Regions from separate parts of the Streptomyces sp. W16 genome, predicted to be linked through region 1. Evidence: riboswitches for the same ligand, from Rfam matches in the RefSeq annotation. Region 1 holds a riboswitch; each other region holds the start of a gene.

What was found. A riboswitch is a leader RNA that binds a small molecule or an ion and turns the genes downstream of it on or off. The one in region 1 is predicted to bind S-adenosylmethionine.
Region 2: it holds a riboswitch for S-adenosylmethionine, as region 1 does, so the genes downstream of both, thrC (threonine synthase) here and R6V09_RS40465 (putative leader peptide) in region 1, are expected to answer to the same signal.
Region 3: it holds a riboswitch for S-adenosylmethionine, as region 1 does, so the genes downstream of both, R6V09_RS30935 (aminotransferase class V-fold PLP-dependent enzyme) here and R6V09_RS40465 (putative leader peptide) in region 1, are expected to answer to the same signal.

What each region holds. Positions count from the first base shown of each region.
Region 1 covers NZ_JAWOAI010000465.1:2,831-7,255, reverse strand. The annotation lists gene R6V09_RS40475 (ABC transporter permease) at 1-374, opposite strand, end outside; gene R6V09_RS40470 (ABC transporter substrate-binding protein) at 378-1,997, opposite strand; gene R6V09_RS40465 (putative leader peptide) at 2,245-2,361, opposite strand; SAM riboswitch class IV at 2,395-2,507, opposite strand; partial or broken gene R6V09_RS40460 (RrF2 family transcriptional regulator) at 2,642-3,114, opposite strand; gene R6V09_RS40455 (cupin domain-containing protein) at 3,268-3,774, shown strand; gene R6V09_RS40450 (YdcF family protein) at 3,821-4,423, opposite strand.
Region 2 covers NZ_JAWOAI010000308.1:5,378-9,802, forward strand. The annotation lists gene groL (chaperonin GroEL) at 1-464, opposite strand, end outside; gene R6V09_RS32780 (cold-shock protein) at 863-1,069, opposite strand; gene R6V09_RS32785 (MoaD/ThiS family protein) at 1,548-1,823, opposite strand; gene thrC (threonine synthase) at 1,917-3,212, opposite strand; SAM riboswitch class I at 3,228-3,382, opposite strand; gene R6V09_RS32795 (glucosyl-3-phosphoglycerate synthase) at 3,565-4,425, shown strand, end outside.
Region 3 covers NZ_JAWOAI010000277.1:2,061-6,485, reverse strand. The annotation lists gene qcrB (cytochrome bc1 complex cytochrome b subunit) at 1-1,059, shown strand, start outside; gene trpD (anthranilate phosphoribosyltransferase) at 1,195-2,259, shown strand; SAM riboswitch class IV at 2,336-2,452, shown strand; gene R6V09_RS30935 (aminotransferase class V-fold PLP-dependent enzyme) at 2,620-3,981, shown strand; gene R6V09_RS30930 (Lrp/AsnC family transcriptional regulator) at 4,360-4,425, opposite strand, start outside.

The DNA.
Region 1 (4,425 bases):
GCCACCACCGCCAGCCCACCACCGAGGAGCACGGCGAGGAGCAGCGCGGCACCGGTGAGCTGGAGGGTCTGCGGCAGGGCGTCGGCCAGCGTCGAGGACACCGGCCGGCCGGTGGAGACCGAGTCGCCGAAGTCCCCGCGCACCGCCCGGCCGAGATAGTCGGCGTACTGCACCAGAATCGGCTTGTCGAAGCCGTACTCGTGGCGCAGCGCGGCGAGTTGGGCCGGGTCGACCGTCCCGGAGTCCATTCCGGCACTGGCCATGGCCGTGACCGGATCACCCGGCAGGAAGTCGAGGACCAGGAAGGACACCGTGTAGGCGGCCCACAGCACCCCGACCGCCTGGGCGAGCCGTTTGATCGCGTAGCGGCGCATGCGTCAGCCGATCCACGTGTCGTGCAGCTGGATCCGGCTGGAGGCGTCGAAGTTCAGTCCGTGCACCTTCTTCGCCACGCCGATCTGGGACTGGAGCTCCACCACCGGCGCGTAGTAGGCGTTCCGCACGAGCAACTGCTGTGCCTGCTCGACCAGTTGACCGCGCTTCGTGGTGTCCGTGGTCGCTGCCTGACCGGTCAGCGAGGTGTCCAGCGGGCTCGCGGGAAGGCGGTAGAAGTTGGCCAGCCCGGTGGAGAAGGAACTGCGCAGGATGTCCGGGTCGGCGCGGGTGATGTTGCTCCACGCCACGTCGAAGTCACCCGACTGCAGTGTCGGGGCGAGCTGGGTGACCTGGAGCTGCTTGAGCGTCAGGCCGACGCCGACGGACTTCAGTTGCTGCTGGATCAGCTCCAACGCGGGCTGGTTGGTCGCCGAGTTGGGGATCCAGTCGACGGTCAGGCTCAGCTTCCTGCCGTCCTTCGTCCGGATGCCGTCGCTGCCGGCCTTCCAACCGGCCGCGTCCAGCAGGGATTTCGCCTTGGCCGCGTCGGTCGTCAGGTCCGAGGACAGGTCGGCGTAGTCGGGTGTGGTGTGCGCCAGGACGCTGGTCGCGGGCCGGGTCCCGGTCGGGAACACGGTGTCGGCGATCTGCTTGCGGTCGATGGCGAACCCGATGGCCTGGCGTACCCGCGCGTCCTTCAGAACCGGCCGCGAGTTGTTGAAGGCCAGGCCGAACACGACTCCAGGGTTGGCCCGCCGCTGAAGGGTGACCTGACCGCCCTTGAGAGACGCCTCGTTGGCCTTGCCGACGCTGCTGATCGCGTCCACCTGCCCCGACTGGAGGCTGCCCGCCCGAACTCCCGCCTCGGGTACGACCTTGAAGACCACCTTGTCGAGATAGGCCTCGCCGCTCTTGTGCCACAGCGAGGAACCCCAGGCGTACCCGGTGCGCTTGGCCAGGGTGATCGACTGGTTCTGCACGTACTGCTTCAGCACGAAGGGCCCGGAGCCGACCACTCCCTGGCTGCACTTCTGCTGCGGGGACCGCTTCGCGCTCGCCGACGACTCGATGCCCAGCGAGTGCGTCGAAGTGGCTTGCAGGAACTGGGCGTTGGGCTGCCGGAAGGTCACCTTGACGGTGAGCGGGTCGACCACGGTGGTGTTCTTGACGCCGCTGAGATAGCCCTCGGCGAGGGTGCCCAGCGCCCCGAGTTTCGGCACCGCGTCGAAGTTGTCCTTGACCACCTGCGCGGTCAGCCTGGACCCGTCGCTGAAGGTGACACCCGATCTGAGGTGGAAGGTGAACGTCGTCGCGTCGGCGCCGATGTCCCAGCTCTTCGCCAGCCACGGCACGATCCTGCCGGTCCTGGGGTCCTGGTCGGTGAGGGAGTCCACGATCTGCCGCACCGAGTAGATGGTGTCGTTGCTGGCCACCTGCTGCGGGTCCACGCAGCCGGCGTCGGAGCCCACCGCGAAGGTCAGGGTGCCACCGGACCTGGCCTGTCCGCCGCCGCTGTCGGAGCCACTGCCCCCCGATCCGCAGGCGGTCAGCAGGAAACTGGTGGTCAGAAGGGCGGCCGTGGCTGCCCGTCGAGTGGTTCGGGGGACCGGATGTGCTGTCACGGAGAGGTGCTCCTACTCGTGTCACCGCGCGCACACGGACCTGTGCGGACCGTGGCTGGGCGCGGACGGTGCCGACCCCGGCGGGGGCGGGACTCCTGAAGCGTGGAAAACGCGCCGACCGGCGCGGGGCGCACCCGCGCATACGTCGACCCGTGGGAGAAGGGGGGGAAGAGGCCCGTGCGGGACGGGCGACCACAGATGTCGGCTTCGAAGGCCGAGAGATGTCAGCCTGGAAGGCAGGACCAGGTCAGCTGTGACACAGACAGCTGGTGAAGCGCTGCAGGTCGATGTGGCGCCGGCGCGAGAGCCGGGAGAACACGACGGCGTCGTGACAGGAGGCGCTCGGGTCGTAGCTGCTGGGCACGCCGTCCTCCATATCCGGGACCCCGGTCACGGGGTCGCGCGTTCGCAGAGCCATCAGCGTCCCTGCCGGGCTTTCGCCCTGAGCGCCCCACTGCGTCGGGGGGTCGCCGGTCGGTCGGCCAGGATTTGACGCTGACGCTCAATGCCGCTGTTGATCGTATGGAGCGGTGTCGCCGTGCGTCAATGCCGGGGCGGAGGTGGGGAGTCGGCGACACCGGCACCGCCGCCTCATTGATACCTTCCCTCACACAGTAGGCACCTGGTGTGTCGGCTGGGCTGCTTCACCGGCCTGCACGGCGGCTCAACTGTTCGGCCGTCGCGTGTTCGTCGGTGGTGGCGGGCAACCGGGTGGCCAGGGTCGTGCCGCCCAGCACGGCGGCGGCTTCGGCCTCGATACGGCGCCACACCCCGGGCAGGCCGGAGGCGGGACCCGGGTAGTCGAGCCCGGCCAGCTGTTCGCCGCGCAGGGTGATCAACTCGCCGTCGACGGCGCGGGAGACGTCCAGGAGCGTGATCTCGCCGGCGGGCCGGCCGAGCCGGTACCCCCCTCGCAGCCGCGCTGGCTGCGCACCAGACCGGATCTGCGTAACTGACCCACCACGGACTTCAGAAACCGGAACGGGATCTGCTACGAGGAGGCGATCGCCTCGCACGTGAGCGGACGGGCAGGTTCGCAGGCGAGCTCCAGCAGGGCCCGCGTGACGTAGTCCGCCTTCGCGGAGAGCGGAGAGCGGAGATACGCATGCGCACCCAATGCCCGACGCGGACCCCGGCACCAGGACTTCCACAGGTTCCCGGCACGGGAACGCCCGTCCATTCCCTCATCCATTGCGGGAACATTGCCGCAGGTGAAGGGCTATGGACACCTCTTGACATCCTTTTCGGGGCGGCTCTAGCGTCCCCAACCATGAGCGAGCCGTTGACCACCCCCGGCGAAGGTTTCCACCCCCATCTCCAGGACGCCGCAGGGCAGCCCGCAACCCCCCTGCGCACCCGTCTGCACCACATCCGAGCCGACGCCCTCGACGGCGACACGGCACAGAGCGGGGGCATGCGCAGGTTCGCCGCGGTGAGCGGAGGGACGGTCGGCTCCGAGAAACTGTGGATGGGCCAGACGCACGTCGCTCCCTCCACGGCCTCCTCCGACCACCACCACGGCGAATCCGAGACCGCGATCTACGTGGTCAGCGGACACCCCGAGTTCGTCTTCCTCGACGGCGCGGGTCCGCAGCCGGAGGAGATACGCCTGCGGACGTCCCCCGGCGATTACATCTTCGTCCCCCCGTTCGTCCCGCACCGCGAGGAGAACCCCGACCCCGCGGAAGAGGCCGTGGTCGTGATCGCCCGCAGCACCCAGGAGGCGATCGTGGTCAATCTTCCGGGGCTGTACGTGCTGGGGGCCGGGGAGGCCTGACGGGCTCCTGGTGACGAACGTGCGGCGGAGGAAGGTGAGTTGAGCGTCAGCTCAGCGTGGCTCTCCGTCCGTCGGCCTTCAGACCGCGGAGTTTCCAGAGCCCGTACAGGCCCAGCAGCGGTTTCACGATCAGCCATTCACCGGGACGGTAGTCGTCCGCGCGCACCAGCCTCTTCGCGAGATCGGGGCGCTGTCGCTGCAAGTACGCGCGGGCCTTGAGAGCGTGAGCCGGCTGGGAGACGATCTTGATGCGGTCGACGTCCTCAAGCAGCGGGATCACATTGGTGATGTTCTCCCATGTCGTCGCGCTCTCTTCTTCGAGAAGTACTGTGCCGCCGAATTCGAGCACCGACCGTGCGTAGTCGGCCATCAACCGGGCCTCGGAGGCACCACCGCTGGTCGTACCGCCGCTGAAGATCACGCGAGTGCTGTGCGCCCTGTCGGCGGTGATGGAGCGAATTCCGGCGCGGACCCGCCAACGGTTGATGAAGTTCGCCCTCGCCCGAGGGTTTCGGTATCCCAGTACGACCACGGCCTCGGTATCACCCCCGTTGTCTCCCACGAGAGTTCGAGACCAGCGCCGGTTCAGCCACTCGCCCCAGGCCAGGACCACCACCCCGGCTGCCGCCACGCCTGTCCTTTGTCGCATGC
Region 2 (4,425 bases), on a different contig from region 1:
TGGGTGTCGGCGGCGGAGATGGAGGCCGTAGAAGCGATCTGCTCCTTGGTCTCCACGTCCTTGGCCTGCTCAAGGAGGGCACCGGAGACGGCCTCGACGGCCTTCTCGATACCGCGCTTGAGGGCCATCGGGTTGGCGCCCGCGGCTACGTTGCGCAGGCCTTCCTTGACGAGAGCCTGGGCGAGCACGGTCGCGGTGGTCGTACCGTCGCCGGCGACGTCGTCCGTCTTCTTGGCGACTTCCTTGACCAGCTCGGCGCCGATCTTCTCGTACGGGTCCTCCAGCTCGATCTCCTTGGCGATGGAGACACCATCGTTGGTGATCGTGGGGGCGCCCCACTTCTTCTCAAGGACGACGTTGCGGCCCTTGGGGCCGAGGGTGACCTTGACGGCGTCGGCGAGCTGGTTCATACCGCGCTCAAGGCCTCGCCGCGCCTCCTCGTCGAACGCGATGATCTTGGCCATGTGAAGTGGTCCTCCCGGACTGGGGTGGATTGCTCCGGACCGCGCTGGCGCCCGCGACGGACGGCTCGCCTGCCCCGTGGATCCTTGCACCACCTGGCCTGCGGGCCTCACCGACCCGATCCTTCGTTATCACTCTCACCTGCAGAGTGCTAACGCCAATGATTAGCACTCGGCATGGTCGAGTGCAAGGTGCGCCCGCGAAGCGGGCTCGTTGAGGGGTGGTGGTCGGGCGACGGGTGGGCGCAAGCGGCTCCCGTGTTCTGGGCACCTTGGCTCCCGCGCGCGAGAGGCACGCTCCGGGCATGCCGAAGGGCCCGTACCCCAGGAGGTGACCCCCCAGGAGTACGAGCCCTTCGGTGAGGAACGAAGAACGTCGCTGCTGTTCGTCGGCGCGTGCTTCAGCTGGTCGCGAGCCGGACCATGTCCGCCTGCGGCCCCTTCTGACCCTGCGAGATCTCGAAATCGACCCGCTGACCCTCTTCCAGGGTGCGGTAGCCGTCCATCTGAATCGCGCTGTAGTGGACGAAAACATCCGCACCACCGTCGACCGCGATGAAGCCGTACCCCTTCTCCGCGTTGAACCATTTGACGGTGCCCTGAGCCATGCCTAACTCCCCTATTACTGGCCCTTGCACGGATCCACACTTCGCGGATCCGGGTCAGACCTCACCCCCCACAGGATTGGGGGCGTGCGCCGGAACGCGTCGACCGCGGCCGAATGTATCCGTCCAACTGCCGTCTGCAACAGGTCAATCCGACGAGAATTCCGGGCAGGACCGGTCGGGAATTTACGGAGAATTCGTCCGACTTCAGGGCAAGTCGGGCCGGATAAAGGGCATATAAGGCGCAAAATACCTGCACACTTTGGCTACTTCTCATCGCACGCGGAGCCGGTGCTCATATGCGTTCGGCATGCGGAGTGGAGCGCGTTCCCCAACTGTACCCCGCTCAACCATAGAGAATTGCCCCCTCCGCTTCTCTCGCGGAGGGGGCAATTCGATGAACGCTCGGTAATCGGCATTACCTAGGGTAAGCGCCGAGCCGATTAAGCGGTCGCTCAGCCGCCTGCACTGTGCTCGATGGTCAGCCTCCGGCGACGGCCGGGATGATCGAGACGCCGGCCCCGTCCGGAGTCGCCGTCTCCAGCCCCTGCTCGAACCGCACGTCGTCGTCGTTGACGTACACGTTGACGAACCGGCGCAGCTTGCCCTGATCGTCGAGCACGCGGGCGGAGATCCCGGTGTGGTTCTTCTCCAGGTCCGTGATGACCTCGGCGAGGGTGGCACCCTCGGCGGGAACCTCGGCCTGCCCGCCGGTGTAGGTGCGCAGGATGGTGGGGATGCGGACAGAAACGCTCATGCTCAAGACCTCCGGTCAGGTACGGCTTTTGTCTTTAGGGGCGCGGGGAACTGCGCGACCGGCCCCCACCGGCCCGCAGACGAACAACGACGCTTACGAGGCGAGTCCAGCTTCCCTGAACGACTCAAGACTCGGCCGGATAGTCGCGGTGAGCCCGGTACCGGCAACCGCATCCAGCGTCTTGAGCCCGTCGCCCGTGTTGAGGACCACCGTCGTGAGGGTCGGATCCAGCAACCCGTTCTCGATCAGCTTCTTCGCCACACCGACGGTCACCCCACCCGCGGTCTCCGCGAAGATCCCCTCGGTCCGCGCAAGCAGCTTGATCGCGTCGACGACCTGCTCGTCGTTGACGTCCTCGACAGCCCCACCGGTCCGCCGGGCAATGTCCAGCACGTAAGGACCGTCCGCCGGGTTCCCGATGGCGAGGGACTTCGCGATGGTGTTCGGCTTCTGCGGCCGTACGACGTCGTGCCCCGCCTTGTAGGCGACGGAAACCGGCGAGCACCCTTCCGCCTGCGCCCCGAAGATCTTGTACGGCTTGTCCTCGACGAGCCCGAGCTTGATCAGCTCCTGCAGCCCCTTGTCGATCTTCGTGAGCTGCGAGCCGGAGGCGATGGGAACCACGAGCTGGTCCGGAAGCTTCCACCCCAGCTGCTCGCAGATCTCGTACGCCAGGGTTTTGGAGCCCTCCGCGTAGTACGGCCGCAGGTTGACGTTGACGAAGCCCCAGCCCTCGCCGGCCGGGTCGCCGATCAGCTCGGAGCAGAAGCGGTTCACGTCGTCGTAGTTGCCCTCGATGCCGACGAGCTCGCCGCCGTAGATCGCGGCCATGACGACCTTGCCCTCTTCCAGGTCGTGCGGGATGAACACGCAGGAGCGGAAGCCGGCCCGGGCGGCGGCGGCACCGACCGCGCCCGCGAGGTTGCCGGTGGAGGAGCAGGAGAGGGTGGTGAAGTCGAAGGCGCGGGCGGCCTCGATGGCTTGGGCCACGACGCGGTCCTTGAAGGAGTGCGTCGGGTTGCCGGAGTCGTCCTTGACGAACAGCTTGCCGGCGTCGACGCCCAGTTCGCGGGCGAGGTTGTCGGCCTGGACGAGCTTGGTCCAGCCGGGGTTGATGTTCGGCTTGTCGGCCACGTCGGCGGGGACGGGCAGGAGGGGCGCGTAACGCCAGATGTTCGCGGGGCCCGCTTCGATCTGCTTGCGGAGCTCTTCGGTGTCGTAGGCCGAGAAGTCGTAGGCGATCTCCAGCGGGCCGAAACACTCCTCGCAGGCGAAGACCGGGCCGAGCGGGACGCGGTGGCCGCACTCGCGGCAGGAGAGCGCGGTGGCGGGGCCGAGATCAACGGCGTCTACGGGGTTCGTGGTGCTTGCAACAGTCTGCGCAGCCATGGAGGCGAGGCCCTTTCCTCATCTTCCTCACGACGCGTTTCGCCGTGAGACGGATTTGGCACCTTCCCGAGCCGGGAGCCTCGGCACATGTAGATGTACATGCGACAAGACCGGCTGGAGGGTTGCCGGGGCTTCAACGGGCCGTATCCCTCTGCCCCTCTGGATGAGCGGTGTTCAGTTGTGTATGCAATTGTCTCGCCGACGGCCCCCGACATGCGATGGTCATCAGCGTTGTTCAAGACTGTAACCGAAGGCCAGGACAGTTGAGTGAGCCGTCCGAACCGCGAGATGGATCACACACTCACTGTCTGTGACCAGCCCTCGCCGAGAGAACGCAGAGGAGCCGCGCAACGTGCTGAAGGAAGTCGAGCACTGGCTGAGCACCCGCTCCTGGTCCCTGACCGATCGGCCGCTCCACAAGATCCTGGCCGCGAAGCACCGCACGGGCCAGTCGGTCTCCGTCGTGCTGCCCGCGCTCAACGAGGAAGCGACGGTCGGTGACATCGTCGCGATCATCCGTCACGACCTCATGCAACAGGTCCCGCTCGTCGACGAGATCGTCGTCGTCGACTCCGGGTCCACCGACCGCACCTCCGAGGTGGCCGCCGCGGCGGGCGCCCGGGTCGTGCACCGCGACGACATCCTGCCCCGCATCCCCGCCGTGCCCGGCAAGGGCGAGGTGCTGTGGCGTTCGCTGCTGGTCACCAGCGGCGACATCGTGTGCTTCATCGACGCGGACCTGAAGGAGTTCTCCTCCGACTTCGTCACCGGGATCGTGGGCCCGCTGCTCACCGACCCCGGCGTCGACCTCGTCAAGGCGATGTACGACCGCCCGCTGGGCGGCGCGGCCGGCCAGGGCGGCCGGGTCACCGAGATGATGGCCCGCCCGCTGCTGAACATGCACTGGCCGCAACTGGCCGGATTCGTACAGCCGTTGGGCGGCGAGTACGCGGCCCGCCGCTCACTGCTGGAGCAACTCCCGTTCCCCGTCGGGTACGGCGTCGAGCTGGGCATGCTCGTCGACGCGCTGCACCTGGTGGGTCTGGACGCCCTCGCGCAGGTCGACGTGGGTGTGCGCAAGCACCGGCACCAGGACGGGCAGGCGCTGGGGCGGATGGCCGCGCAGATCTACCGCACGGCACAGCTGAGGCTGGCCCGCGGGCATCTCATCCGGCCGTCCCTCACGCAGTTCGAGCGGGGTCCGGACGGTTTC
Region 3 (4,425 bases), on a different contig from region 1:
GGCACGTACCTGTCGTTCTTCCTCTTCGGCGGCGAGTTCCCGGGCGGCGACTTCGTCGCACGGTTCTACTCGATCCACATCCTGCTGCTGCCGGGCATCATGCTCGGCCTGGTGGTCGGCCACCTGATCCTGGTCTTCTACCACAAGCACACGCAGTTCGCGGGTCCCGGAAAGACGAACAACAACGTCGTCGGCATGCCGCTGCTGCCGGTCTACATGGCCAAGGCCGGAGGCTTCTTCTTCCTGGTCTTCGGTGTCATCGCGGCCATCGCGGCGATCGCGTCGATCAACCCGATCTGGGCCATGGGTCCTTACCGTCCGGACATGGTGTCCACGGGCGCCCAGCCCGACTGGTACATGGGCTTCTCCGAGGGCCTGATCCGCTTCATGCCGGGCTGGGAGATCAACTTCTGGGGTCACACGCTCGTCCTGGGCGTGTTCATCCCGTTGATCATCTTCCCGCTGGTCCTGGTCGCGATCGCGGTCTACCCGTTCATCGAGTCCTGGGTCACCGGCGACAAGAGCGAGCACCACATCCTGGACCGCCCGCGCAACGTCCCGACCCGTACGGCCTTCGGTGCCGCGTGGATCTCGTGGTACTTCGTGCTGCTGGTCGGTGGCGGCAACGACATCTGGGCCACGCACTTCCACCTGTCGATCAACACAATCACCTGGGCCGTGCGCGTCGGCTTCTTCGTGGTGCCGGTGCTGGTCTTCATCGCCACCAAGCGGGTCTGCCTCGGCCTCCAGCGCCGCGACAAGGACAAGGTGCTGCACGGCCGCGAGTCGGGCATCATCAAGCGCCTGCCGCACGGTGAGTTCGTCGAGATCCACGAGCCGCTCAGCCAGGACGCGCTGCACACGCTCACCGCGCACGAGCAGTACGTGCCGGCCGCGATCGGCGCGACGGTCGACGAGAACGGTGTCGAGCGCAAGGTCAAGGGCTCCGAGAAGCTGCGCGCCAAGCTGAGCGAGGCGTACTACGGCGAGGAGTCCCAGATCGCCAAGCCCACCGTCGAGGAGTACAAGGAGATCACGAGCGGCCACGGCCACCACTGATCGCTGAGGCGTCGCCACGCCACAGTCGAAGGGCCCCGTCCGAACACCGGACGGGGCCCTTCGCCGTGTCCCGCGCTGGATAGGGTGGGGGCACATTCTTGAACCACTTCTTCTACGACACCCAGGAGCGGCCGTATGAGCGCTGTGACCCCCGCTGGAGGCACCACCGCGGCGGGCCGTTCCTGGCCCGATCTCCTCAGCTCCCTGCTCGCCGGACAGGACCTGAGCACCGCCGACACGGCGTGGGCGATGGACCGCATCATGAGCGGTGAGGCCGCGGACGCGCAGATCGCGGGCTTCCTGGTGGCGCTGCGGGCCAAGGGTGAGACGGTCGAGGAGATCACCGGTCTCGTCGAGACGATGTACGCCCACGCGAAGCCGCTGGACATCCCGGGGCCCGCCGTCGACATCGTCGGTACGGGCGGCGACCGGGCCAAGACGGTCAACATCTCGACGATGTCCGCGATCGTGATCGCCGGTACCGGCGCGAAGGTCGTCAAGCACGGCAACCGTGCCGCGTCCTCGGCGAGCGGTTCCTCCGACGTGCTGGAGAAGCTCGGCATCAATCTGAACCTGCCGACCGAGCAGGTGGCGCGGGTGGCGGCGGAGGCCGGGATCACCTTCTGCTTCGCGGCCAAGTTCCACCCCTCGATGCGCTTCGTCGGCGCGGTCCGGGGGGCGCTGGGGATTCCGACCGCGTTCAACCTCCTCGGCCCGCTCACCAATCCGGCCAAGGTCACCTCGTCGGCGGTCGGCTGCTTCGACACCCGTATGGCCGGGCTCATCGCGGGCGTGCTGGCCGAACGCGGCTCGTCCGCGCTGGTGTTCCGCGGTGACGACGGCCTCGACGAGCTGACGACCACGGCCACCTCCCGGGTGTGGATCGTCCGCGACGGCAAGGTCACCGAGGAGACCTTCGACCCCCGGGACGTCGGTCTCGAACTGGTCCCCGTCGAGGCCCTGCGCGGCGCCGACCCCGAGTACAACGCGGGTGTCGCCCGCCGTCTCCTGGACGGTGAGACGGGCCCGGTGCGGGACGCCGTACTCCTGAACTCGGCGGCTGCCCTGGTGGCGCTGGAGCGGGGGGACGGGCCGTTGGCGGACCGGATCAGGGCCGGGATGGAGAAGGCCGCGGAGTCGATCGACTCGGGCGCCGCCAAGCGGACTCTGGAGCGCTGGGCGGCTGCCACCAACGCGTAGCGGCACGGCGGTCGTCGTCCCGCGATCCGGACACGGGTTGCGGGACGACGATCACCTCACGTAAATTTTCCGACCAGGTCATGAGTGACAGTCATGAGGCCCCGGCCGACTGTCCGGCAACCCTCCGTCCGTGGCGGGGTGCCCCGGGTGAAGACCAGGCCGTAGGCAGCGAGGTCTGCGGCAAGCGCGGGCCCCTCGAAAGACACCAGGGGTCCTGGTCATCGAGGGAGCCCTCTGTGAGCAAGCGAATGCGATAGGGCGTCGAGCCCCGCCTCCGCATACCCCCTTTTCACCCTCCTCCGTGCTTGAGCCCTGCGTGCTCGTACGGCGGATCCGCCTTGCCTCTCACGGGAGTTCGCCATGTCTGTCTCCACCGCTGTCGCCGCTCAGGCCATTTGTGCCCAGCTGCCCGTTCTCGGCCGGGATGTCACCGTGCCGCTCGTCACGGGCGGCGAGGTCACCTACGCGGCGCTCGACTACGCGGCCAGCGCCCCGGCCCTGCAGCGCGTCTGGGACGACGTGGCGGCCTACGCCCCGTACTACGGCAGTGTCCACCGCGGCGCCGGCTACCTCTCCCAGCTGTCCACGGACCTCTTCGAGAACGCGCGGAAGACCGTCTCCGAGTTCCTCGACTGCCGCGCCGACGACCAGCTGATCTTCACCCGCTCGACCACGGACTCCCTCAACCTCCTCGCCGCCGCCCTGCCCGCCGACTGCCAGGTCTTCGTCTTCGAGACCGAGCACCACGCGTCCCTGCTGCCCTGGAAGGACGCCCGGGTCACCTACCTCAACGCCCCGCGCACCCCGGCCCAGGCCGTCGAGACCCTGGAGCAGGCCCTCGCCGCCAGGGACCCGCAGGGCCCGGCCCTGGTCTGCGTCACCGGCGCCTCGAACGTCACCGGCGAACTGTGGCCGGTCCGTGAACTGGCCGCCGCCGCGCACGCCCACGGCGCCCGGATCGTCCTGGACGCCGCCCAACTCGCCCCGCACCACCCGGTGTCCGTCCAGGACCTCGACGTCGACTGGATCGCCTTCTCCGGCCACAAGCTCTACGCCCCCTTCGGCTCCGGTGTCCTCGCCGGCCGCGCCGACTGGCTGCAGGCGGCCGACCCCTACCTCGCGGGCGGCGGCGCCAGCCGCAAGGTCACCCGGCGCGAGGACGGGGGAGTGGACGTCGAGTGGCACGACAGCGCCGCCCGGCACGAGGCGGGCTCCCCGAACGTCATCGGTGCCTACTCCATCGCGTCGGCCTGCAAGGCGCTCACCGAGGCGGGCTTCGACACGCTGGTCGCGCGCGAGCAGCACCTGATCGAGAAGGTGCGGGCGGGCCTTGCCGAGGTCCCGGAGGTGCGCGTCCTGTCGTTGTTCGGTGACGACGCCCCGCGCGTGGGCGTGATCTCCTTCGTCGTCGACGGCTGGAACAGCTCGCACTTCGCCGCCGCGCTGTCCGCCGAGTACGGCATCGGCGTCCGCGACGGCCTCTTCTGCGCCCACCCCCTGGTCCGCACCCTCCTGGGCAGCGACCCCCAGACCCAGGGCGAGTGCGGCGCCCCCGAGGCGGCCCCGGGCGAGAAGTCCCTCAACGCGATCCGCGTCAGCTTCGGCGCGGGCACCCCGGACGAGCACGTCGAGCGCTTCGTGACCGCGGTACGGGAGCTCGTGACCGACGGTGCGAAGTGGAACTACCGTACGGAGGACGGCCGTTGCGTGCCGGCCGTGTGACCATCCAGGGGTGGGGACCTGTACGAGGAGGGGCGCGTCCTCGGGCCGGCTGCGCGGGTCCGTCACTGGGCGGACGTGACGCGCTGGCGCTCCACCGGCGACGTGATCGTGGTCTCCAACGAGCAGGGCGACAGGGCCTGGTACACGGCCGATGCTCAGGCACCGGCGAGGCTCGACCGGATCGAGAAGGGCTGGCAGGTCACCTTCGGCCCGCTCACGGCGGACGCGCACGGGGAGCTGGAACTGTGTCTCGGCGGTGAACTGATCGCCCTCAGGGCGCGGGGCTGCGACAATTTGCGGCTCCGCTGCGGGGCGCGACCAGCCACAACGAACCAGTACCCGCAGACGCTCTGTGCCCCGCAGACGATTAGGCGACGATCACGAGTCCAGCCCGATCGCGAAGGCCGCCTCAAGGTCGTGCTGGGAGTACGTCCGGAACGCCAC